Regions from separate parts of the Nonomuraea sp. NPDC049784 genome, predicted to be linked through region 2. Evidence: riboswitches for the same ligand, from Rfam matches in the RefSeq annotation. Region 2 holds a riboswitch; each other region holds the start of a gene.
The links. Region 2 has a riboswitch for cyclic di-AMP ahead of AB0J09_RS26725 (C40 family peptidase). Riboswitches for the same ligand answer to the same signal wherever they lie in the genome.
Positions count from the first base shown of each region.

Region 1: it holds a riboswitch for cyclic di-AMP, as region 2 does, so the genes downstream of both, AB0J09_RS44125 (NlpC/P60 family protein) here and AB0J09_RS26725 (C40 family peptidase) in region 2, are expected to answer to the same signal.
Region 3: it holds a riboswitch for cyclic di-AMP, as region 2 does, so the genes downstream of both, AB0J09_RS33275 (CHAP domain-containing protein) here and AB0J09_RS26725 (C40 family peptidase) in region 2, are expected to answer to the same signal.

Region 1 covers NZ_JBFAMX010000384.1:1,202-8,541, reverse strand. The annotation lists gene AB0J09_RS44130 (LuxR C-terminal-related transcriptional regulator) at 662-874, shown strand; gene AB0J09_RS44125 (NlpC/P60 family protein) at 889-1,932, opposite strand; cyclic di-AMP (ydaO/yuaA leader) riboswitch at 1,938-2,087, opposite strand; gene AB0J09_RS44120 (amino-acid N-acetyltransferase) at 2,363-2,932, shown strand; gene AB0J09_RS44115 (RDD family protein) at 3,018-4,469, shown strand; gene AB0J09_RS44110 (RDD family protein) at 4,579-5,067, shown strand; gene AB0J09_RS44105 (Lsr2 family protein) at 5,585-5,917, shown strand; partial or broken gene AB0J09_RS44100 (Clp protease N-terminal domain-containing protein) at 7,018-7,340, shown strand, end outside.
Region 2 covers NZ_JBFAMX010000141.1:1,777-9,116, reverse strand. The annotation lists gene AB0J09_RS26735 (M48 family metallopeptidase) at 1-1,308, opposite strand, end outside; gene AB0J09_RS26730 (hypothetical protein) at 1,321-2,148, opposite strand; gene AB0J09_RS26725 (C40 family peptidase) at 2,700-3,215, opposite strand; cyclic di-AMP (ydaO/yuaA leader) riboswitch at 3,289-3,452, opposite strand; gene AB0J09_RS26720 (cupin domain-containing protein) at 4,328-4,564, opposite strand; gene AB0J09_RS26715 (NlpC/P60 family protein) at 4,689-5,663, opposite strand; gene AB0J09_RS26710 (NYN domain-containing protein) at 5,776-7,038, opposite strand; gene AB0J09_RS26705 (phosphotransferase family protein) at 7,243-7,340, shown strand, end outside.
Region 3 covers NZ_JBFAMX010000212.1:8,820-16,159, reverse strand. The annotation lists partial or broken gene AB0J09_RS33290 (LysR family transcriptional regulator) at 1-204, opposite strand, end outside; gene AB0J09_RS33285 (alpha/beta hydrolase) at 263-1,075, shown strand; gene AB0J09_RS33280 (YoaK family protein) at 1,070-1,765, opposite strand; gene AB0J09_RS33275 (CHAP domain-containing protein) at 1,998-2,672, opposite strand; cyclic di-AMP (ydaO/yuaA leader) riboswitch at 2,685-2,822, opposite strand; gene AB0J09_RS33270 (Gfo/Idh/MocA family oxidoreductase) at 2,939-3,892, opposite strand; gene AB0J09_RS33265 (aldo/keto reductase) at 3,912-4,733, opposite strand; gene AB0J09_RS33260 (hypothetical protein) at 4,832-5,776, shown strand; gene AB0J09_RS33255 (DUF6716 putative glycosyltransferase) at 5,779-6,954, shown strand; gene AB0J09_RS33250 (polysialyltransferase family glycosyltransferase) at 7,164-7,340, opposite strand, start outside.

The sequences.
Region 1 (7,340 bases), on a different contig from region 2:
GGCACGCCGGTTACCGATACGAGGGCAGTTGTCAGCATCGGGTCAAGGCCGCCGGCGAGCGTTCCCCTCCAGCGCCGCAAGCGCCCGAAGCCCTGCTAGCGCCGACGTGATCGCCATATCGGACACCGGGTACGCGCGCCCGGAAACAGGGCCGCCGGCCCCGGGCGGTGGCGCGAGCAGTCCGGCAGCGGCCACTCGATTACCCGTAGGCCAATCGGAGCATGCGGCTCCGAATAATCCAGTACGTCGATCCTGCCTGCCATTTCAACGGCTTGACCTGGATCTCTCGAATGGAGTGCCGGCGCCGTACGAAGCGAGCGATTGGTGGCTGCCGCGCAAGCGGAAGATCGCGCATCGCACGCTCAGACGGCAATGACCGGCTTATGGATCACACCGAAACTCCGCGCCGAACAGATCAAAATCGGCAACGTCCGAAGATCCCATTGATGGCACATGGGAAGGCTCAATGAGATCACTCATCCGAGGCTGGGCGTTCTGACATATCGCGAGTGCGTCATATATAACGGATCATGTCAATAGCGCTCGTCAAGTGCGGCGATTGTCATGCTTGACGACCTTTCCAGGATGCGTTTACCGTCTGCGAGGAGCGGCTTTGGCCCATCTGTGAGGTCCGAGTTCTGCTGTTGGGGGAGGGCTCCCGATGGATGTGCTCACTGAAGGCGTTGAGCTAAGCCATGCTGATTTGGCGCTGCTGGCGGAGCTGGCAAGGGGAGTCACGGTCGATCGGGTGGGCAGACGTCTGGATATCAGCGGCCGCACGGTACGCCGGAGATTACGGGGCATCTGCGACCGCATCGGCGTCGCCACGGCGATCGAGGCCGTGGCCTGGGCCGCGCGTCGCCAGCTGATCTAGTGCTGCGGGAAGTCTCAGTCGGCGATGCGCACCGCGCCGGCGAAGGGCCGCCTGCCGAGTGCCGAGATCCGTACGACGTCGCCCGTCTGCGGGGCGTGCACCATCATGCCTCCGCCGATGTAGATGCCCACGTGGTGCAGGTCGCTGTAGAAGAACACCAGGTCGCCGGGCCGCAGCTCAGAGCGGGAGATGTGCCTGCCCGCGGTCCACTGGTCGCCGGTGTAGTGCGGTAGCGAGATGCCCACCCGCTGGTACGCCGCCATGACCAGCCCGGAGCAGTCATAGGAGCTCGGGCCCTCGGCGCCCCAGACGTACGGCTTGAGCTGCTGCGTGAGCGCCCACCGCGCGGCCTCTGCGGCCTTGCCGCTGCCCGCGATGGGCAGGTTGACCCGCACGGCGCGCGTGCCTGGCTGCCCCGCCTCGCCGAGGGCCCGTTTGAACAGGCTGCTCTCGACCTTGGTGACCAGCTTGGTGATCTTGTCGCGCTTGGACTGGAGGTCGTCGACGATCTTCTGGACCTCGTCGATGCGCGCCTTGGCGCCTGCCTTGGCACGGGCGGCGGCGTCCATGGCCTTGGCGAGCTGGTTGATCTCCTCGCCCTGCTCCTGCTCCAGTGCGTACGAGGTCGCGGCGCGGCTGAGGAACTCCTCGGGATCTTCGGAGGTCGCGAACGCCAGAGTCTTGGTGAAGCCGCCCGTGATGTAGGCGTTCTGGGCGAGCAGGGCGGCCTTCGCGCGCTTGGCGGCCAGATCCGTCTCGCTGCTCGTCAGCGTCTTCTGCGCGACCTCAGAGGCCTTCTTGGCCGTCTTGAGCTTCTCCCGCTGGCCGTTGTACTGCTCGGTCAGCGTCTCGATCTGGGTGTGCAGCTCCTGGGCCTGGTTGGCGAGCTCCTTCAACGAGGGCTTGGGGTCCGCGGACGCCGAACCGACGGGGATGGCGAACAGCAGCGCGGCGACTGTGAGACTCACCACACCGAAGTGGCGCGGGCGCCGTGCCCGTTCCGGAGGGCGGGCGTGCTTGCCCGCCGACTTCCCCCCACCGTTGCGCGTGCGCTTCACCAACCAGCTCCTCTCTTGGACGCCTACCGGGTTAGCTGACGGGTTCGGGCCGGAGCAGCCCTACCGAGAGACTCGGACTCACCCCTGTGGTGGCGCTGGAGGTCGCCACCGATGGATCCCCGGCTCCCCTTTCGGGAATTGAGCGTGTCTCCCGCGCGGCACGCGGGGAACATTGTCGCTGGACACTAATGCACTCCAGGTTCGTGCTCAACCAGAACTGCCAAGTCTGTAGAGGTTTCACAACCGAAGGGTCACAAGGTGATCTCGTGATCACCTGTGCAGAACAGACCTTATGCCCTCTATGTCCGTCCTTTCGCGCAAACGAGACTGGGGGCAAGCTCCGTGCTCATCTGGCCACGGGATGTAACAGGATGGGCCGAGACATGGGAGTTAGGGCCGAGCCGTAATGAGATCTGTACCCTGGAGTGCCATGGAGCAGGTGGCCGAACTGACAACGCCCGAGACCGCGGTGGTGGTCCGGCGAGCCCGCACGCCCGACGTGCGCGCGGTCAGGCGCCTGGTGGACACCTACGCGGGCGCGGGCCCGCGGCTCCTGGAAAAGGCCACTGTGACGCTGTACGAGGACGTACAGGAGTTCTGGGTGGCCGACCGAGGCGGGCAGGTCGTCGGCTGCGGCGCGCTCCACGTGCTCTGGGAGGACCTCGCGGAGGTCCGCACGGTGGCCGTGGACCCCGAGTGCCGGGGGATGGGCGTCGGCCACCGGATTGTCTCCGCGCTGATCCAGCACGCTAAAGATCTGGGTCTGCGACGTGTATTTTGTCTCACTTTTGAGGTCGACTTCTTCGCGAGGCACGGGTTCCGCCCGATCCAGGGCACACCGGTCTCACCCGAGGTCTACGCCGAACTGCTGGCCTCGTATGACGAGGGTGTGGCGGAGTTCCTCGACCTGGAACACGTCAAGCCGAACACGCTGGGCAACACCCGCATGCTGCTCCACCTGACATCGGGTGACGCGGACCTTGACCAGATGGAAAGGTGATTGTTGATACCTATGTCGATACGTTGGGCAGCACAGGCATGTGTCCTGACACGTGCCACATGCGCACTCGAAGCGAGGTGACACGGTGAGCACCGGACAGCCGCCGTATCCACAGGACGAATCCGGCGACAATCCCGCCGGCACTCCGGAATACGGTCAACAGAACGCGGGTCGCCGCCCCGGCGAGCCCGACCCCGACGTGACTGTGGTCGGCTACCGGGCGGACGATGCCTACGGTCAGCAGCCCCAGTACGGCCAGCAGGGCTATGGCCAGCAACAGCAGTATGGCCAGCAGCCCCAGTACGGCCAGCAACAGCAGTACGGTCAGCAGCAGCCTCAATACGGCCAGCAGCCCCAGTACGGCCAGCAGCCGCAGTCCCAGCCCGGCTACGGCCAGCAGGGCTACGGTCAGCAGGGCTACGGTCAGCAGGCCCAGTCGCAGCCGGACTACGGGCAGCAGCAGTACGGTCAGCAGCCCCAGTACGGCCAGCAGCAGCCGGGCCAGCAGGGCTACGGCCAGCAGCCCCAGTACGGCCAGCAGCCGCAGTCGGGCCAGCAGGGTTACGGCGGCCAGCAGGATTATGGCCAGCAGCCCCAGTCGCAGCCCGGTTACCCGCAGCAGGGCTACGGCCAGCAGCCGCCCTCGGGCCAGCAGTACGGGCAGCAGGCCCAGTCGCAGCCGGACTATGGTCAGCAGCCTCAGTACGGCCAGCAGCCGCAGTCGGACTACGGGCAGCAGGGCTATGGCCAGCAGGGTTACGGTCAGCAGGCCCAGTCGCAGCCGGACTACGGGCAGCAGCAGTACGGTCAGCAGCCCCAGTACGGCCAGCAGCAGCCGGGCCAGCCGGACTATGGCCAGCAGCAGTACGGTCAGCCCCAGTACGGTCAGCAGCAGTCCCAGCCGGGCTACGGCCAGCAGTACGGCGACCAGCAGCAGTACGGCCAGGCTTACGGGCAGCCGCAGCAGTACGGGCAGCCCGGCTACGGTCAGGCCTACGGACAGCCGGGTCCGGTGGGCGTCCAGCCGCCCGGCGCGCCGGCCCCGCTGGCGGAGTGGTGGCAGCGCCTGGTGGCGAGGATCATCGACGGCGTCATCTTCGGCATCCTCTACACGGTGATCAGCATCGTCGTCGGCCTGCTCGCCGTGGGCTACGACTCCGCCACGGGTCTTACCACCGGCATCCTGAGCGGCTTCCTGGTTGCGCTCGTTCAGTATCTCCTCCTGGCCTTGCTGTATGTCGGCTACGACTTCTTCATGACCAAGATGAACGGCCAGACGGTTGGGAAGATGGTCATGGGCATCAAGGTCGTGCCGGTCGGTGCCGGGATGCCGCCCGGCGGCCTGGCCACCGACGCGGCGCTCAAGCGTGCGGCCGGCACCTGGGGCTGGTACTTCCTCGGCGTCATCCCGATCATTGGCCCGCTGTTCGGCGTCATCGGCACGGGTCTGAACGCTGCCTCGCAGCTGTGGGACAAGCCGCTGCAGCAGACGTTCGCCGACAAGTTCGCGAAGACCGTAGTGGTGAAGATCAAGTAGTTCACGCGACAGGTAAAAGCAGGGGTCGGCTTCGTGCCGGCCCCTGTTTTGTGTGCGGGGGGCGTACCAAAATGGGGGCCTGGGTCGCTGATGACGCGAGGTGGGAGTTATGGCCGGGTCGCCGTCGTGGGCGGACGCGCTGCCCGCGGAATGGTGGGAACGGCTCGCCGCCCGAGCGATTGAAGCGCTCGTCTTCGGGGTGTTCTATTACATTCTGTTCATCGCGCTATGGGGCATCTTCCGAACTGTAGGCATGCTGGAGGTGTTCGACGGCCGACTGCCCGGTGTGTTCGCGTGGCTCGCCGCAGGGCTGGGTTATGTGGGCTACGACTGGTGGGCCCATTCCAGGCGCGGCAGGACGTTCGGGAAGGCGATCATGAGGATTCGCCTGGCCCCGGACGATGTTCCGTCCGGCGCGCTGCTCAAACGGTCCCTGCTCTATCCGGGGCCTGTCATGCTGATGGGCATTCCCGTGGTCAATCTGCTCGCCGGAATGCTCCTGTTCTGTGTGGGCTTGCTCATCCTGATCGACAAGCCCCTGGAGCGGGGGCCGCACGACAGACTAGCTGGAACGCGCGTCGTAAAAGATCTTCAGTGAGCCATCCGCCCCAGGCGGGATGCCAATTCTCAAAATTTTCCCTTGATCCGGTAAGGAGTCTGGAGAGACTGGCATTAGGCTATGGGGCGTCCGGGCTGCCGGATGTTGGCGCCCCCGCGACGCGTGGGGCATCTGTGCGCCGCTATGGTCGTGTCTGGGTGGTAGACACCTTGTGCGTCACGAGGGTCCCGGTGCCCCTCCTGGTCGCGCTCCCATCCATATAATGCGCCCCCGAAACCCCGCTAGCCGTGGAGGCGAGGACGAATGGAAGCCCTTACAGACGTATTGTCAGCGCTCATCCCCCCGGTGGTGGTGGGCGGCGCCTTCATCTTTGGCGTAGTGAAGTTGGTCCGATCCGAGGTCCTCGGAGGTCGCCGAAACCGTGAGGATCAGGCCGAGGAGCCAGAACTGATCGGCCAGTCAGCCGAATCCCCGCAGCGCTGAATTGTCTCCGCGCCTTTCCGGGTATATGTTTGGGCAGGCGAATGAAACAATGCTCCGCGAAAGGATTGCGTACATGGCCAAGCAGATCCAGGAGATTCTCATCGATGACCTCGATGGGGGCGAGGCCAATGAGACGGTCAGCTTCGCTATTGACGGCTCGTCCTATGAGATTGACCTCAGCGACCTTAACGCGAAGAAGCTGAGGGACGCACTCACGCCTTTCGTGCAGCACGCGCGCAGGGCGGGCGCAGTCTCCACGCGTCGCCGCGGTCGCGGCGGCAGCCGGGCGATGAGCCGCGAGAAGAGCTCCGAGATCCGGCAGTGGGCCAAGGCTCACGGCCTGCCGGTCAGCGAGCGCGGGCGGATCGCCTCCACGGTCGTCGAGAAGTATGAGGCGGCTCACTGAGCGAGTCGCCTATCGACCATGCGCTTATGCCGTTCGCCTAGGACCCCGGCGGCCGCCATAAGCGCATGATCGTATCTGGGGCCGGTTCTCGAATGCCGCGTGCCCGGATGGCGATCTTCCACGTCGTACATATGCGGGCGTTTTGGTCGGGTGTGCCGGTCCATGGGCCGGCGCCGTTTCACCGGCGGGCGCCCGCATATGTGGTTACGCCCCGTGCTGCTCCCGAAAAGTCAGTCACGGGGCTATACCTCATTCAACGTACGTTCGCGGCCGTACGTCACGAGTGGGCGCCACGTTCATGGAACGCGCCATCGCCGTAAATCACGGTGACGTATAGCCGGAAGTCGCCTGAAGGCGATCTCCGACCACGGTCGCGTCTATAGCGATGATCTCTCCGAACGTAAACCGGGCACCGCTACTGTAAGTAAACCCGCGACCGGCGGGATGGACGGCTCCGGGCAATACCGGCGGCCCTGCCGGCTCCCGGCGGCGGGTAAACCTGCTAACCCGAGCATGGCTCGCACAAACCCCGTTCCCCGGCATGTGCGCACAATGCCCTGCCATCTCGGGCGCACAGAAGTGCGGCGAATGTGGCGTCTCGGGGCAGGATTGATCTCATGATGCGAGATGAACTCGGTAACCGGGCTGACCAGATGGCGTGATTCCCGCGGTGTGCGGTCCGTGCCGCGTTGTGCTCAGGGCGTAGCACGGCCGTTTGGACGGGGGGGCCTCCCGTACATAGGATGATTGCGTAACGATACGGACGCGGCATCTGAGATGTGCGGGCGAAGGGGCGGTCCCCAACGCCTACTCCGCTCCGGCGCGTCCGATGGCCGATCCGTGTGGGTCCGTATGCGTCGCGAGGGCAATTTTTCGACGCTTCCGAGAAGCGTCTTAAACATCGTTCGCTTGCGGCGTATCGGGAACACGTCACCCCCGAACAGTAGTTGGATGGAGGGTGAACGCCCTGCTCTCGGGGAACGTCTCTGCTATAGAGCGTGTCAGCGGCAGTGGGCACGGTTCGCCGAGCCAGGGCTAGCATGCGGGATGACGGGACCGGATTTACCGGCCTGACTGACCGCTCTGTGAGGAGCGACGAGATGTTCGAGAGGTTCACCGACCGAGCGAGGCGTGTTGTCGTCCTGGCCCAAGAAGAGGCCAGGATGCTCAACCACAACTACATCGGCACTGAGCACATTCTTCTTGGCTTGATCCATGAAGGTGAGGGCGTGGCCGCCAAGGCTCTGGAGAGCCTCGGCATCAGCCTTGAGGGTGTGCGCCAGCAGGTCGAGGAGATCATCGGCCAGGGCCAGTCGGCTCCGTCGGGGCACATTCCGTTCACCCCGCGGGCCAAGAAGGTCCTCGAGCTGTCGCTCCGTGAGGCTTTGCAGCTGGGCCACAACTACATCGGCACCGAGCACAT
Region 2 (7,340 bases):
GTCGGAAACGTTGGTTACGGCCAGGCGTTTCTGCATGGCTATGAACGTGGCCGGATCGTGCGTGAGGTCGAGCGCGTGCAGGTCGGCCCTGGCCTCGATGTGGCGACTGATCAGGTTCTGGGCGGGGCCCATGATCAGTGAGCCGATGGTCATCAGGCCCATGATCACGCCGACCGCGCGCGGGTCGCCGATCGAGGTGACGCCGGTGCGGCGGCGTACCAGGTCGAACACCAGGAACAGCAGGATCGCGCCCAGAGCGGCGGCGAGGGCGCCGATGAACGTGCCGTAGAGGACGTCGTTGTACTTGGCGTGGCCCAGCTCGTGCGCCACGACCAGCTCGACCTCCTGCGGCGGGGCCTTGAGCAGCGTGTCGTAGACGACGATCCTGCGCGTGGCGCCGAAGCCGGACACATACGCGTTGAGCGCCGTTGTCCTGCGCGAGGCATCGGCGACCAGCACGTCCTCGACGGGCACGCCGTCGCGCTGGGCCATGGCGAGCAGGTCCGTGCGGAGCTGGCCCTGCTGCATGGGCGTGAAGTCGTTGAACAGCGGCTCGAACACCACCGGATAGATGAACGACATCGCCACCGTCAGCAGGAACGCCCCGACGGCGGCCGGGATCCACCAGCGCTTGAACCTGCGGGCCAGCGCCATGAGCACCAGCAGCATGAGGCAGAGCAGGAACGTCTCCACGCCGATGTTCTTGAGCCGGTCGCCGATCCAGGACCCCCAGTCCTGGGTGGACAGGCCGTAGCCGCGCAGCAACGTCTCGAACCAGATGCCGAGCGGCAGCCTGACCAGCTCGATGATGGCGGTGATGACGACGACGCCGAGCACCACCCGTACCCACCAGGGGCCCTTGAGCCAGCCCACCACCTTCGCGCCGAACGGGGTGGCCATGAGCAGCCCGGCGAAGACAAGCGTGAGCGCCAGAGACAGGTAGCTCGGCAGGCTGGTGGCCGCGTCGAACGACTTGCTCCTGGCGATCTGCGCGGCGGTGAAGTCGCGCGCGGGGTCGGGCGCTCCGGCGGCCAGAAGGTGCCAGGGGGTGCTGAAGGCGGCCACGGCCAGGATGACCAGGCCGAGCAGCACGGCCGCCACCGCCGCCTGCCGCCTCAGCCGCCGCCCGTCCGCGGTTTGGCGCGGCCCGTCCCCGTTCACGGACACACCCGCCCCCTTGACGTTCCCCTGCGATTCCTTCGGCTGCGTCACCCCGTTGCCGGTCGGCTCGGCGCCCAGGGCGGGGACCGCGCCCCCTATCTCCCCGCCTTGCTGCGCTGCTCCGTCCGTATCTCGCTGTTCGTCCATCTGCCTCCCCCTTTACGCGAGCTGGTCTCGCACATAGTCGCGCCACCGTGCGGTCAGCGTCGCCGCGGAGAGCCCCAGCGCGGCGAGTGCCTGATCGACGCCGACTGACCGGGCCTCACGGTAGAGCCTCACCAGCGTCCCCTCACCGAACCGGTCAGCGAGGAAGCGACACGCCAGCCAGGCCTCCTGGTACGCCCTGGCGAGCCGTAGGGGGTCCCGCCCGTCGGCGGCGAAAGCGGCAGGTCCGGGCAACTCACCCGGCAACCGGCCGGACCGCACCTCGGCGGCGAGCTCAGCGGCGGCGGTCCTCACGGGCAGCCCGGAGTCGCGGTAGCCGACGTAGTCGGCGAACCCCTCGTAGAGCCAGACGGGCAGTCGGTCGGTGCCCGCCACGACGTGGGTGAGCTCATGGGTGAGTACGACGTCCTTGCCGGTGGAGTTGAGCTTGGCGAAGAACTCGGGGACGACGATCACCCGCCCGCCGTCGGCCACCGCGGCCAGCCCGTCGACCTCTCCCGCCCCGTCCAACCCAGCCAGCCCGGCCGCTTCGGCGGCGGAGCCGGGAACGACGATCAGCGGTCGTACTGGCCGGCCGAGCACGTCCGAGACCCGCCGCCCGGCCGCGTCGGCCCTGCGCGCGAGTTCGCGGAGCTCACCGGATGGGGCGTGGTGTCCGACGACTACGGACCGCGCTCCGCCGACGACGACCGCACCATCACTCCACAGGTGGCGAGCCTCCTGCGGAAGGATCGGCGAATCGGGGGTGGGGGCGCCGGCGGAAGCGACGGCGAGGAGCACGATGGAGACCACCGCGACCCGTTGACTCACCCACCCAGACACGATGCCCGATCGTAGCCGCCCCGCAGGGGGCACCTTGGCCGCACCGCGCTCCGGACCAGCGGGCGCCGGGGTCTGGATCGACGGGCCTCTGATGATCGGTGGGCCGCGCCGTCATGCCCGGGGACCATTGGGACACGCACCGGACTCGACACGGGCCATCAGCCGCCCGTCATGCGCCGCCGAACGCGGGTCGCCAGCCAAACGCCGAGGCCCGTTGACCAACGGCCAGGGTCGCGCCATGTGAAGCCGCGCGGCGCGAAGCCAGAGATATGAAGCCGTGTGGCGCGGTGTCGAGCGGCGCGAAGCCAGGGGTGTGGCGAGGTGTGGGGTGGGAGGCAGCCGCCCTCCCCTGCGTCCCGGCGGTCAAGGGTTGTGCGGTCCAACGTGCGCCGTTGCGGCGGCCAACCCCGTGCGGGTCAGCGAGCGTCTCCCTGGAGGCCCTCAGCCACGTGCGGCGGGTGGCGCCGCACGTGCTCCGCCGTAACAAATATAAAAGGGACCTCAGCAAAAGAGGACGAGCCCCGCCCGAAACGGGTTCGGGCGGGGCTTGGTCACAGGCCGGGACGGACCGCGCCCACGAAGGACGACTTACGCCATGTGCCCAGCTTGTCGATGCGCACCCGTTCGCCTGTCCGCGGCGAGTGGATCATCTTGCCCTTGCCGACGTACATGCCCACGTGGCCGAGCCCGTTGAAGAACAGCAGGTCACCAGGCTGGAGATTCCGCCAGGAGACCTTGCTCTTGATGCGGACGAACTGGCTGCTCGTCACGCGCGGGATCTTCACCCCAGCCTTCTTCCAGGCGTACTGGACGAGGCCGGAGCAGTCGAACGAACCAGGACCTGTGCCTCCGTAGCGGTACGGGTCACCGATCTGGTGCTTGGCCGCGGAGACGGCCTTGCGGGCCTTGGACTTCTGCCGAGCGATCTTGACTGCCCTGAGCGCTGCGGCCCTGGCCGACTTCGAGGTTCGGGCGGCTGTGGCCGCCTTGGCCGTCGAATCCGACGCGCTCGCCGCCGCTTGCGCCGTTGGGGCATGGAGGACCAGACCTCCGGCCGTCACGGTCATCGTGAGCGCTACGCCACTCAGGGCAAGGCGGGACAGACGGGGGTTCTGCGGGGAGGTAGACAGGATTTCTCCTTGAGTCTTCCACGAATGCCTACCGGGTTAGCTGACGGATTCGGGCCTGGAAGTAGCCCTACGGCGCGATCTGCGCGCCGATTCACCCCTGATCCCTGGGGAACTGGGATCGCTGGGTCCCCGGCTCCGTGCCTCCTGGCTGCACGGACTCGGCAGGCCACCGCCCGATCAAGATGTTGATATGCGCATATGGGCGGCGACCAGCGGATCTTTATCTGTCTCACATCGGGAGAGACCGATGCGGGTTCGCGGAGGACATGGCTTGTTCGCCGCGACGACGCCCGAAGCTACGCCGAACCGTCAAGAATCAGCAAAGTGAGACATGGGCTGTAAAGATCAGATAAAGGGTGCTGTAAGAGCGGAAATCCCTGCTGGAACCCCAGGCTCCTTTATCGAAATGTGACACTGCTCACACTTCGTTTCGCCTGCGTTTGTCAGGCCGTAATTGTCGCCTTTTTCACATTTGTTGCGATGCCCCACACGACGCTCATGCGTGGGAGCGTTCCCGCCGTGGACCGGCTCGTCTCCGGCTGCCCTGGCCGACATTAACGACGCTGCATCGTAGAAGCGCTTCGAATGATCGTTCAGCCACAGCATCCCGCACGACGAGCTCCACCCCGGCCGCCGTACACGTTGCGCCGGGCCCACCGCACAACGCCTCGCCGGCCCGGCGCAGGGAAGGCGGCAGAGCGCCGCGACGTGCGACGACGTGCGCCGCCTCCACCAACAACGCACGCCAGCATGAGCGATGCCTTAGGTCGATCAAGCGATGTAGCTGGTCAGAGGCTTGAAGGTCGCGAAGTCACGTGAGCCCCCGGAGACTTCCTCACGGCCATTCAGCGCTGACCGCGCGATCTCGCAATGTGTTGCGTCTGATGCCTCGAATGCACGAAGACCGCTCCTACCGAGGCAGTGCACCTGACATGGCTGAAGACCCCTGAATACTGTTGGGGCAAGTACGCGCCCGCCTTACCTACCTCACACGGCTGACTACTTCGAGTCACCCAAGATGGTGGCCTTTTGTCCTGCCGATGCTCTGGTCAGCTCTCCGGGTGCACCATGAGAAGGACAGCGCGATTGTCCGCGGCGTGACCTCGGTACAGGTGCGGGCGAGCGGCATTGAACCGGATGGAATCACCTTCGGCCAGGTCGGTGGGGGAATCGGTCGGGCCGGTGCTGACGCGTCCGTGGGTGAGCACGAGGCATTCCTCGACGCCGGGCAGGTGGGCGTCGGAGTGCTGGGTGCTCTGGGCGATGGCGATGTCGTAGACCTCCACGGTGCCGCGCAGGCTGATGCGGTAGAGGAGACGCGCGCAGTCGATCGCTGGCCCAGCGCCAGGAGACGCGCCTCAGACGACGGAAACCCAGCCCCTGTACTCGGGAACTCTCAGAAATGGCGCCCTACGGGCGGATGGCGCCCAGGAGAGAGTTGCCGTAGGAGGAGAGCTTGACGACCTTGACCACGTCGCCGGTTTGGGGCGCGTGGACAATGTCCCCGTTGCCGGCGTACATCACGACGTGGCCCAAGCTCGAGCTGAAGATGAGGTCCCCCGGCTGGAGGTCGTCCAAGGAGACCCTGCGGTTGGCCCCCCACGCCCACTGTTGCCACGTCGTACGCGGCAACGACACGCCGCCGGCGCGCCATGACGCCTGGGTCAGGCCTGAGCAGTCGTAGCCTCCCGGACCGGTCCCGCCGTAAATGTACGGCTTGCCTACCTGAGCGAAGGCGAAGCGCAGGACGGCGGCGGCGTTGCCCGAGGCCGGGCCCGAGTACTTGATGCCGACGCTGTTCGGGTTGCCGGGATTGTAGGCGCCCAGCTTCCTCAGCAGCTTCTTCTGCTCGTTGATCAGCTTCATGATCTCCGAGCGTTCCTTCTCGACCCCGTCCCGCTCCCTGTCCGCGGCCTCCAGTGCCTTCTGCGCATTGTCACGCTCGACCTTCAGCCCGCGGTTCTCACGATCGAACGCGGCCAGCTTCTCCGCCCGCTCCTTCGATATCTGCCCGGCCAGCGTCAGCCCCGTCAGCAGGGCCTGGGGGTTGTCCGTGCTGATCAGCCCGGGCAAGGAGGTCAGGTCGGTGCCGTACTTGTAGCTGTCGACGGCCATGCCTATCACCTGGGAACGCAGGTCCGCGACGGTCGCCAGCTTGCGCTTGTAGCTGTCGTTCAGCTTGGTATAAGCGCTCTTGGCCTTCTTGTAGCGCTCCGTGGCCGTGTTGAACTGGTCGACGACCTTGTCGGCCTTGTCGTTGAGCTTTTCAAGCTTGGCCTTGGCCTGCCGGAGTGTGGGTTTGGGATCAGCGGCGGCAGCGCCTATAGGGGACAGGACCAGCCCGAGCGCGAGACCCGCGGCCACCGGCACCCTGCCAAACCTCACTGTGTCGCCTCCCAGGGATGATATCTGGGGCGAAATAGTACAGAAGTGGCGGGTGAGGTCTCACCTAAACGTAGCAAATCGTGATGGAGGGCCGTCCCAGCCGGTCCGTAATCTAGGCCCGGCCCAGCCTGCGCAGCAGCAATCCAGACTGAACGGGTCTGGCTCCCATCCGCCTGACGGATTCGGCCACCTCGCGGTCCGACGACACCACGGCGATGGCCCGGCCGGGCGGCTCGGCGCGGACGAGTTGACGGATCAGGTCGTCGGCGATCTCCCCGGGGTCGCTGAACAGCACCCGTACCCCCCGCGGCGCCACCACCTGCACGGGGGCGTTGAGTTCGGCCCCGTCGAACACCACGGTCACTTCGACCCTGGTCTGCGCCACCAGCCCGCCGAGCCCGGTCATCAGCCGGTTGCGCTGGTCGGCCAGGGTGAGCGTGCCGTAGCCGGTCTTGGTCACGTTGTAACCGTCGATGATCAGGTGGACCTGCGGCAGGGCCAGGAGCTGGTCGAGGAGCTGCGGGTCGTCGTCGGCGAGGGCGCGTGCGGGAACGCCGCGTACGCCGGGCCGCTCGCCGGTGATCGCGGCGACCGAGTCGGCGGGCCGGGTGATCGTCGTGGGCAGGGCCAGCTCCCTGCGCAGCCCGGCGGAGGCGTCCTGCAGCGCGTCCAGCAGCACCCTGATGCGGGAGTCCTCGATGCTCCTGCCCTCACGGGCGGCCCGCCGCGAGGCCTCCAGCTGTTTCTCCACGTCGGCCAGGCGCTCGCGCAGCCGTCGCAGCTCGGAATCGCCCGCGGCGGAGGAGGCGGAGGCGGCCGACCTGGCCTCCTCCGCCGCATGCTCCATCTCCTCGGCGTGACGGACCGCGCCCTTGGCCCGCTCGCGGGCGTCGTGGAGCTTGCGCCGCAGGTCGGAGTTCTCCGCCCGGGCCGCCCTGATCTGCTCTCGCAGCCGGTCGGCCTCCTCCTTGGCGGCGCTTTTCTGCGCGGCGAGCTGCTCACGCAGCCGGGCGACCGCCTCCTCGCGCTCCGACCCCTCTGCCGCCACCGCGGACTGCTCCAGGTCTGTGCGGGCGATCTCGATCATCTCGGCCCAGCCGGGCGGCCGGGTGAGGTACGCGGCCGCCGCCACGAGCACGGGGTCGGCGGCGGGCGGCACGTTTCCCTCGGCCAGCGAGGCGACCAGCTCAGGCCAGCCGGCGGCCACGGACTCGGCCACCAGCTCGCGGAACTTCTTGTCGTTCTCGAGCTGCGCCGCGATGGGAGCGCTGCCGAGCTTGGCGCGCTTACGAGGGTCGAATTTGGCGATCCCGCGCAACGGCGGAGGTATGGAGACAGCAGGCATCGTCCCGAGGACCTGAGACGCCAGATCCACGACATTTAGCCGCACCTGCTCGGGAAGCGGGCGAGACAGGCCTTCACCCGCTGAACTCATCCCACTTGTCCCTTCGTGACATGCCCTTTCAGACAAGGGTACGGCTGCCGCGTACCTGACCGTAACGGTCACCTATGTCTGGACGAGCGCTTGGTTGGGGGTATACGACTGAGCCGGAGCAGGCGCTCACCCGGGAGGCCGACTGTGACAGAAGAGATCCGCACCTCCACCCGCGACCTCGAAGAGCTGCGCGAACGCCTGGCCGTCTGGCTGCGCGGCAGAGTCGGCGAGAGCGCTTCGGT
Region 3 (7,340 bases), on a different contig from region 2:
GGCCCGGGCGAGCGCTGCCTGGCCGGCTTCGGTGAGGGCGATGCCGTCGCGGTGGCGTACGAACAGGGCGGCGCCGAGCTCGCGCTCCAGGGTGGCGATGGCGCGGCTGACGGCGGGCTGGGACATGCCGGTGTGGTCGGCGGCGGCGGTGAAGCCGCCGTGCTCGGCGACCGCGACCAGCACCCTGAGCTGCGCCAATGTCATGCCGACATACCTTAGTTGGTATTTGACCATAGGTAGGGCAGAACATCATGGTTATGCCATGTCCGAGCGAATGACGATCGAAGTCGACGGCCGCATGGCCAGCTATCTGACGGCGGGCGAGCGGGGCCCGGTGGTGTTGCTGCTGCACGGCACGTATTGGAGCCGGGTCTGGGAGCCGGTGATCGACACTCTGGCTGCGGCGGGGTTGCGGCCTGTGGCGGTCGATCTGCCGGGGCTGGGCCGTTCCGAGGGGGAGCTCACGGCGGAGACGGCGGCGGTGCCCGCGCTGGCGGCGTGGGTGGGGCGGTTCGCGGCCGCGGTGGGTGCGCAGGCGCCGCTGCTGGTGGCGGGGCACGACATCGGGGGTGCGGTCGCGCAGCATCTGCTGGTCGAGTCGGAGGTACGGCGGCTGGCTCTGGTCAATTCGGTCACGTACGACTCCTGGCCGGTGCCCGGGGTGGCCCGTTACCGGGATCCCGCTGTGGTGGCGGCCACGACCGTGGAGGAGTTGCTGGCCGCACGCCGCAAGGCCGTCACGACCGCGCTGGCTCGGCCCGCCTCCGAGGCGGAGTTGGCCGGCTACCTGGAGCCGTGGCACGACCCGCGGGTCGGCCGGTCCTGGATGGCCCTGGCGGGCGCGGCCGACAGCCGCTACACGCTGGACCTGGTGCCCGCGCTGAAGGCCGATGAGACGCCGAAGCTGCTGGTGTGGGGCGAGGACGACACGTTCCAGGAGGTCCGGTACGCCGAGCGCTTCGTCGCCGAGGTCCCGAACAGCACGCTCGTGCGCATTCCCGGGGCCGGGCACATCCCGATGGAGAACGACCCGGCGGGGGTCGCGCGGGCTCTGGCGGATTTCTTCCTCTCATGAGCTCCGGGGGCCGCGCCTGCGGGCTGCGAGGGCGACGATCGCGAGCAGGACCAGGGCGAGCGTCAGCGCGGGTGCGGGGCCGATGTTCAGGTGCAGCGTGGCGCCGGCGAGCGCGCCGAGGAACATCGCCGCGACGGAGGCGAACCGGCGGAAGGCCGCCCGCCCGGGGGTGTCGGCGGCCAGGCCCGTCAGGGTGGTGGTGAGGACGTTGGTGACCAGGTCGGGTACGCCCAGCGCGCGTACGGACGCGTTCTGCAGGCCCATGCCGCACGCGAGCAGCGCGATGAGCGCCGCCCTGGCCCCGGCGGTGTGGTGTCCGGCCGTGAGGGCCACCACGAGGCCGGCCGCGACGAGGACCGCGTGCACGGTGGTGGCGATGGTGAACGCCCGCCGCGCGTTCCCCACCTGCCTGGTCAGCAGGCCGGAGCTCCACGCTCCGGCACCGAAGCAGGCGAGGGACAGGGGAGGGGCCCATTTCGACAGGTCTCCGCCGCCAAGGAGGGCGAAGCCCAGGAAGACGGTGTTGCCGGTCATGTTGGCGACGAAGACGCGCCCCAGGCCGAGGTAGCTGACGGCGTCCACGATTCCGGTGACCATGGCCAGGAGGATCAGCAGGGCGGGCAGGACGCCGTGTGGGTTTCCGCCGCGGGGGAACAGCCCGTCGGCGGCCCACTGGAGCCCGCCCCTCACGGCCGCTCCGCGACGACGGCTCCTGGGCGTGGGCTGGGTCTCATGGCGGCTCCTTGGCGAGGTTCGCGCGTGGCTCTTCTCGCGAGCCTGCTTCCCTCGGGTCTTCCCAGGTGGCGGGCCGCTCATCCGACTCCGGCGCGGACTCGGAGGCGCCGGTGCCCAGGCGCTTCACCGGTGGAATGCGAAGAGCGCGCGCCCCTTTCGGGGCGCGCGCTCGTCTAGCGCAACAGGGTCAGCCGGCGTACTGCGGGTAGCCGTAGCCGACGACCTGGGACTTCGGACGCACGCGCTCTTCGACCTTGCCGTTGCCGGTGTTGCCTTCGACGGTCGAGATGGTGCCGTCGCCGTTGTCCTTCTCGACGAACCCGACGTGCTGGATGTCGTCGAGGCTCTTGCTGCCGCTCCAGGAGAAGAACACGACCGCGCCGGGCTTGGCGACCGTGCCGAAGCGATGATTGGCCGCGAACCACTTGGCGTGGGTGACGGTGTAGGCGTCCCAGCCGATCTGCGGGCGGGCGCCGGTCTGCTCGCCGACCCAGGAGACGAACATCGAGCACCAGGCGGCGTTCACGTAGTCGGCCCGGCTGCCGCCGTCACGGGCGATGGTCTCCGCGGCGCGCTGTGAGTTGGCGTACCACCTCTGGTACGGGGTGCCGCCGCCGTAGGCGTTCTCGGAGGTGCCGACCTGGGACTTGGCGAGCGCCAGGACCTGGGAGGCGGTGACGTTGATCTTGGTTTCCCGGGACTTGGCACGGTTGTTGTCGTGAGTAGCTGCGGTGGCCGGCTGCTTGTCCGCGGCGGAGGCCGCGGTCATGTGGGCGCCGAGCCCGGAGGCCAGGACGGTCGCGCCGAGCGCGGCTCGGACGATGTTGGTCTTCGTGGCAGCGGTAATGCGGAACTTGGCCATCGAGGGGGTTACTCCTTGCTTCCATGCCGCTTACCGGGTTAGCTGACGGGTTCGGGCGTGGAAGCTGCCCTACGGCACCGAAGTGCCGATTCACCCCATGGGACTTGGGTCCCCGGTTCCGCCCGGAGGCGGATTCAGCGGTCACAGGACGGTCCTGTGATGTGTGTCGCGATGGTCGGACATTGCCGGACAAACCGGACGAATGTCTCAAGAATGCCTCAAATGTAATGCATAAGGCAAGAGGCTACAAATCTGTAACGACCCAGCTAGGCGAGCTGCCTGCGAGCCGCGGCCAGGAGCCCCATCATGGCAAGGGACTCATCAAGCGGCATGACCGAGCTTTCGGTCCTGCCTTCGGCCGTCGCGGCGCGGACTTCGCGGAGCTCTCCGGCGTATCCGTTGTCCGCCGGATCGAGCACATGCTCCTCCGGCTCCATGGAGCGCCCGGAAAGCAACATCCGCTGCGGGGCCCAGAACGGCGCCTGGACGTCCGCCCGCATCTGAGTACCTACAACACAGGCATGGTTCGGGTAATTCCCGAGCAACGAGGTCTCTACGAGAGCCCGCCTGCCGCCGGGGTAGAGCAAGACCCCGGCCGCCTCCGCGTCCACGCCGTTGGGTGCCAGGGACCCGGTTATCCGCAGGTCAGAGGGCATGCCGAGGAGTAGCTGAGCCAGGCCGAACGGGTAGATCCCCAGGTCGAGCAGGGCCCCGCCGCCCAGCTCCGGCGCCCACAGCCGGTGCGCCGGATCGTAGGGCTTGGCGAAGCCGAAGGAGGCGTGCACGGAGCGGATGTCGCCGAAGCGCTCGTCGGCCGCGATCTTCTGGATGAGGGGGTTGAAGCGCATCCACATGGCTTCCATGAGGAACACGCCTGCCTCGCGCGCCAGCCGTACCATCTTCTCCGCGTCGTCCACGGTGGCGGCCAGCGGCTTCTCGCACAGCACGGCCTTGCCCGCGGCGATGGCGGCCTCGGCCACCTGTAGATGCTGGGCGTGCGGCGTCGCGACATAGACGGCGTCCACGGCCGGATCGGCGCACATCTGCTCATAGGAGCCGTACGCCGACTCCGCGCCCAAAGTGGCGGCCAGGGTCTGCGCCCGTCCTAAGTCCCTGGACCCGACGGCGGCCACCCGCATCCCCGGCTCGGCCACGATGGCCGCTCCCACAGTCCGCGCGATACCGCCTGTCGCCGCAATGCCCCACGCAAAATCCCGCACACGGGAGATCGTAGACGAATCACATCATGTCGAACGTGTCGGGATCGGGACCGAAACGCCGGCCCCTGTTCAGCGCGCCGATGGCGGCCATGTCCTCGGGGTCGAGGATGAAGTCGAACACGTCGATGTTCTCGGCGATCCGCGACGGGGTCACGGACTTGGGGATGACGACGTTGCCGAGCTGCAGGTGCCAGCGGAGCACGATCTGCGCGGGCGTCTTGCCGTACTTGCCGGACAGCACGGCCAGCGCGGGGTCGTCGAGCAGGCCCTTGCCCTGGCCGAGCGGGCTCCAGGCCTCGGTGAGGATGCCGTTGGCCTCGTGGAAGGCGCGCATATCGCGCTGCTGCAGGTACGGGTGGAGCTCGATCTGGTTGATCGACGGCACGATGTCGGTCTCGTTCATCAGCCGGGTCAGGGTGTCGATCGTGAAGTTGGAGGTGCCGATGGCCTTCGCCCGCCCGTCACGGTAGATCTTTTCCATCGCCTTCCACGCCTGCACGTACTTGTCCTGCTGCGGCACCGGCCAGTGGATGAGGAAAAGGTCGATGTAGTCGAGGCCGAGCCGGGCCAGGCACTCCTCGAAGGCCGCCTCGGCGCGTCCGTGGTCGGCGTTCCACAGCTTGGTGGTGACGAACACCTTCCGGCGCGGCAGCTCCGATTCGCGCACGGCCTGGCCCACGCCCTCCTCGTTGCCGTACGCGGCGGCGGTGTCGACGTGCCGGTAGCCGGACTTCAGTGCGGTCGTGACGGCCTGCGCGGCCTCGTCGGCGGCGACCTGCCAGACGCCGTAGCCGAGCTGCGGGATGTGCACGCCGTCGGCGTTGAGCAAGAGAGAGTTCATAGCCTCCATTGTTCACGTCGCGTTTCTGAGGGCTTAAGGCGGCGGGGCTAGCTTGAAGCGGTCGTGAACGGGCCATCACCCGGCTGGGAGGAGCAGGAGTGGTCGAACAGGCGTCGGCCTGGGTGGAGTCTCCGCTCCAGATGCTGTGCGCCGTCGAGGCCCACCACGCAGGCTTGCTCGGCCCCAAGACGGTCGTCGTGCCGCGCTCGGGTCTTCGGCCGCTGAAGGCCACGCGCCGGGAGCTGAGGTCTCTCGGGCTGCCCGACGGGCTGGAGCTCGCCGAGCCGCGCGAACGCATGCCCAGACGCGTGCAGGCCGTCGGCGACGCCTTCTCCGGCAGGGTGCAGCTGCGCTGGCTCACCTCGCGTCCGGGCCGCATCGTGATCGTGGACGACGGTCTGGCCACTCTCCGGCTGCTCGAGCTGCTGGCCGCGGGGCCGTACCGGCCGCTGCTGCGGGCCAGGGCCCAGCCGACCAGGCTGCGCGCCGCGCTGGGCCTGGCGGCCGCGCTGCGGCTGCGTCTGAGCGACGTGTCGGTCTTCACCGCCCTGCCCGTCGACAAGCCGCTGGAGGACGCGGTACGGCGGGCCGGGATCGATCTGGTACGCCACCAGTTCGCCTGGCTGCGGGCCCAGCCGCCCAGCGCCGAAGGGCCGGCGGAGCGCACGGTCGTCCTCGGCACCTCGCTCGTCAGGAACGGCCTGGTGCACCGCGACCACTACCTGCGCTGGCTGACCGACCTGGCCGCGCGCGAGCCGCTGGCGTACTACCCGCATCGCCGCGAGGACCCCGTTGACGTCGCGCTGATCCGGGAACGCCCGGGGATCACGGTTCACGACGCAGGTGCGCCCGCCGAGCTGACGCTGCGCGGCCTGGACGCGGGCCAGCGCGTGCTCAGCCTCCCCTCGACCGCGATCACCTCGCTGCGGGTGCTGCTCAGCCCGCGCGGTGTCGCCGTCGAGCCCGTGGAGGTCCCCGAGGACTGGTGGACCAGCAGGGCGGCCCCCGCCCTTCGTTCGCATCTGACGGGAGTGTCCGGTTGAAAGTGTTGGCGGTCGCCGACTCCGACTCGTACCTGAAGTGGGCGGCCTGCCTGCTCGGCGACCTGCCCGGGGGAGGCCCAGGGGGGGACACGGCGGAGCTGGTGGTGGTGCGTACACCTATCACGCCTTCGCCTGAGCAGATCGCGGCCGCCGTGGGCGGCGGCGTCGAGCCGCCGCCGGTGCTGTCGGCCCGGTCCGTGCGGCGGCTGGCCGAGCGTACGCAGCCGGACGTGGTGCTGGTGGCCTGCACGGGGCCGGTCGTGGACGTGCTGGTGGCCGAGGTGTTCGCGGGGCTGCGGCCGCGGCCGGTGTTCGTCAGCGGGCTGCCGGGCATCTCGGTGCCCGCGACGGAGAAGGCGTGGTTGTTCCGCAGCGGGTGCGACCTGTTCGTGGTGCACAGCGAGCGGGAGGTGGCCGAGTTCTCCGAGATCGCCGCCAGGCTCGGCGGGGGAGGGGCGGTGGGCCTGGCGAGGCTGCCGTTCCTGCGCTCTGAGACGGTCGCCGGGGGCGGGAACCGGATCGTGTTCGCCACCCAGGCCAAGGTGCCGCGCGGGCGGGAGGAGCGGGAGCGCATCCTGCTGGGGCTGGCCGAGCTGGCCCGGCTCCGCCCCGACCTGGACGTGGTCGTCAAGCTGCGCGCGCTGGAGGACGAGCGGCAGACCCACAACGAGCGTCACCACTACCAGCGGCTGTGGCGGGAGATGGGGGAGCCGGGGCGGCTCTCCTTCCAGGCGGGCTCGATGCACGACCAGCTCGAGCGGGCGGCCGGGTTCGTCACGGTGAGCTCGACGGCGGCGCTGGAGGCGATCGCGCTGGGCGTGCCGTCGCTGGTGCTGAGCGACTTCGGCGTGAGCGCCGAGATGATCAACCTGGTGTTCGAGGGCAGCGGGCTACTGGGCACGCTCGACGACCTGGCCAAGGGCGACTTCCGGCTTGCCTCGCCCGAGTGGTGCGCGGCCAACTACTTCCACCCGGCGGAGCGCAACGACTGGGCTCGGCTGCTGACGGGGCTGGTGACGGGCGGGCCGCGGGTGCCCGCGGCCTCGCTGCTGGACGGGCCCGAGCACGCGGCGGCACGGCGCCGGGCCCGGCTCCGGGTGGAGGTGCACCCCTCGATGCTGCGGGCGGGCTACCGGGCCAAGCGCCGGATGCGGCGATACCTCAAGGCCCTCGGCTGACCACCCAACCCCGGCACCGCGGTCGGGGTGGCCTGGGCGATTGACCCGCCCCGGACCCAGCACCGGGGTCGGCGCGGCCCCGCCATCCTTCCGAAGGACCGCAGCCCCGGACGGTGGGAGGCAGCCAGCCCGTCGTCCCGGGTTGAGGCCCCTGTGGGGAGGGCGGTCGTGCCGGCGCGAGTGGCCATCCCACCGGCCGGGGTCGCGGGTCAGATCGCGGAGCGGATCTTCCTGCGGAGCCGGGTGAGCGCGGTCGGCTTGGTCACCAGGCCCAGGGTCTCCAGGCGCTTGCGCTTGAAGTAACGCGCGTCGAAGTCGATGCTCGCGGGCCGCAGCTCCGGGTACGTCTCGGCCTGCATGCAGTAGCCCACGGCGCGCACCAGCCC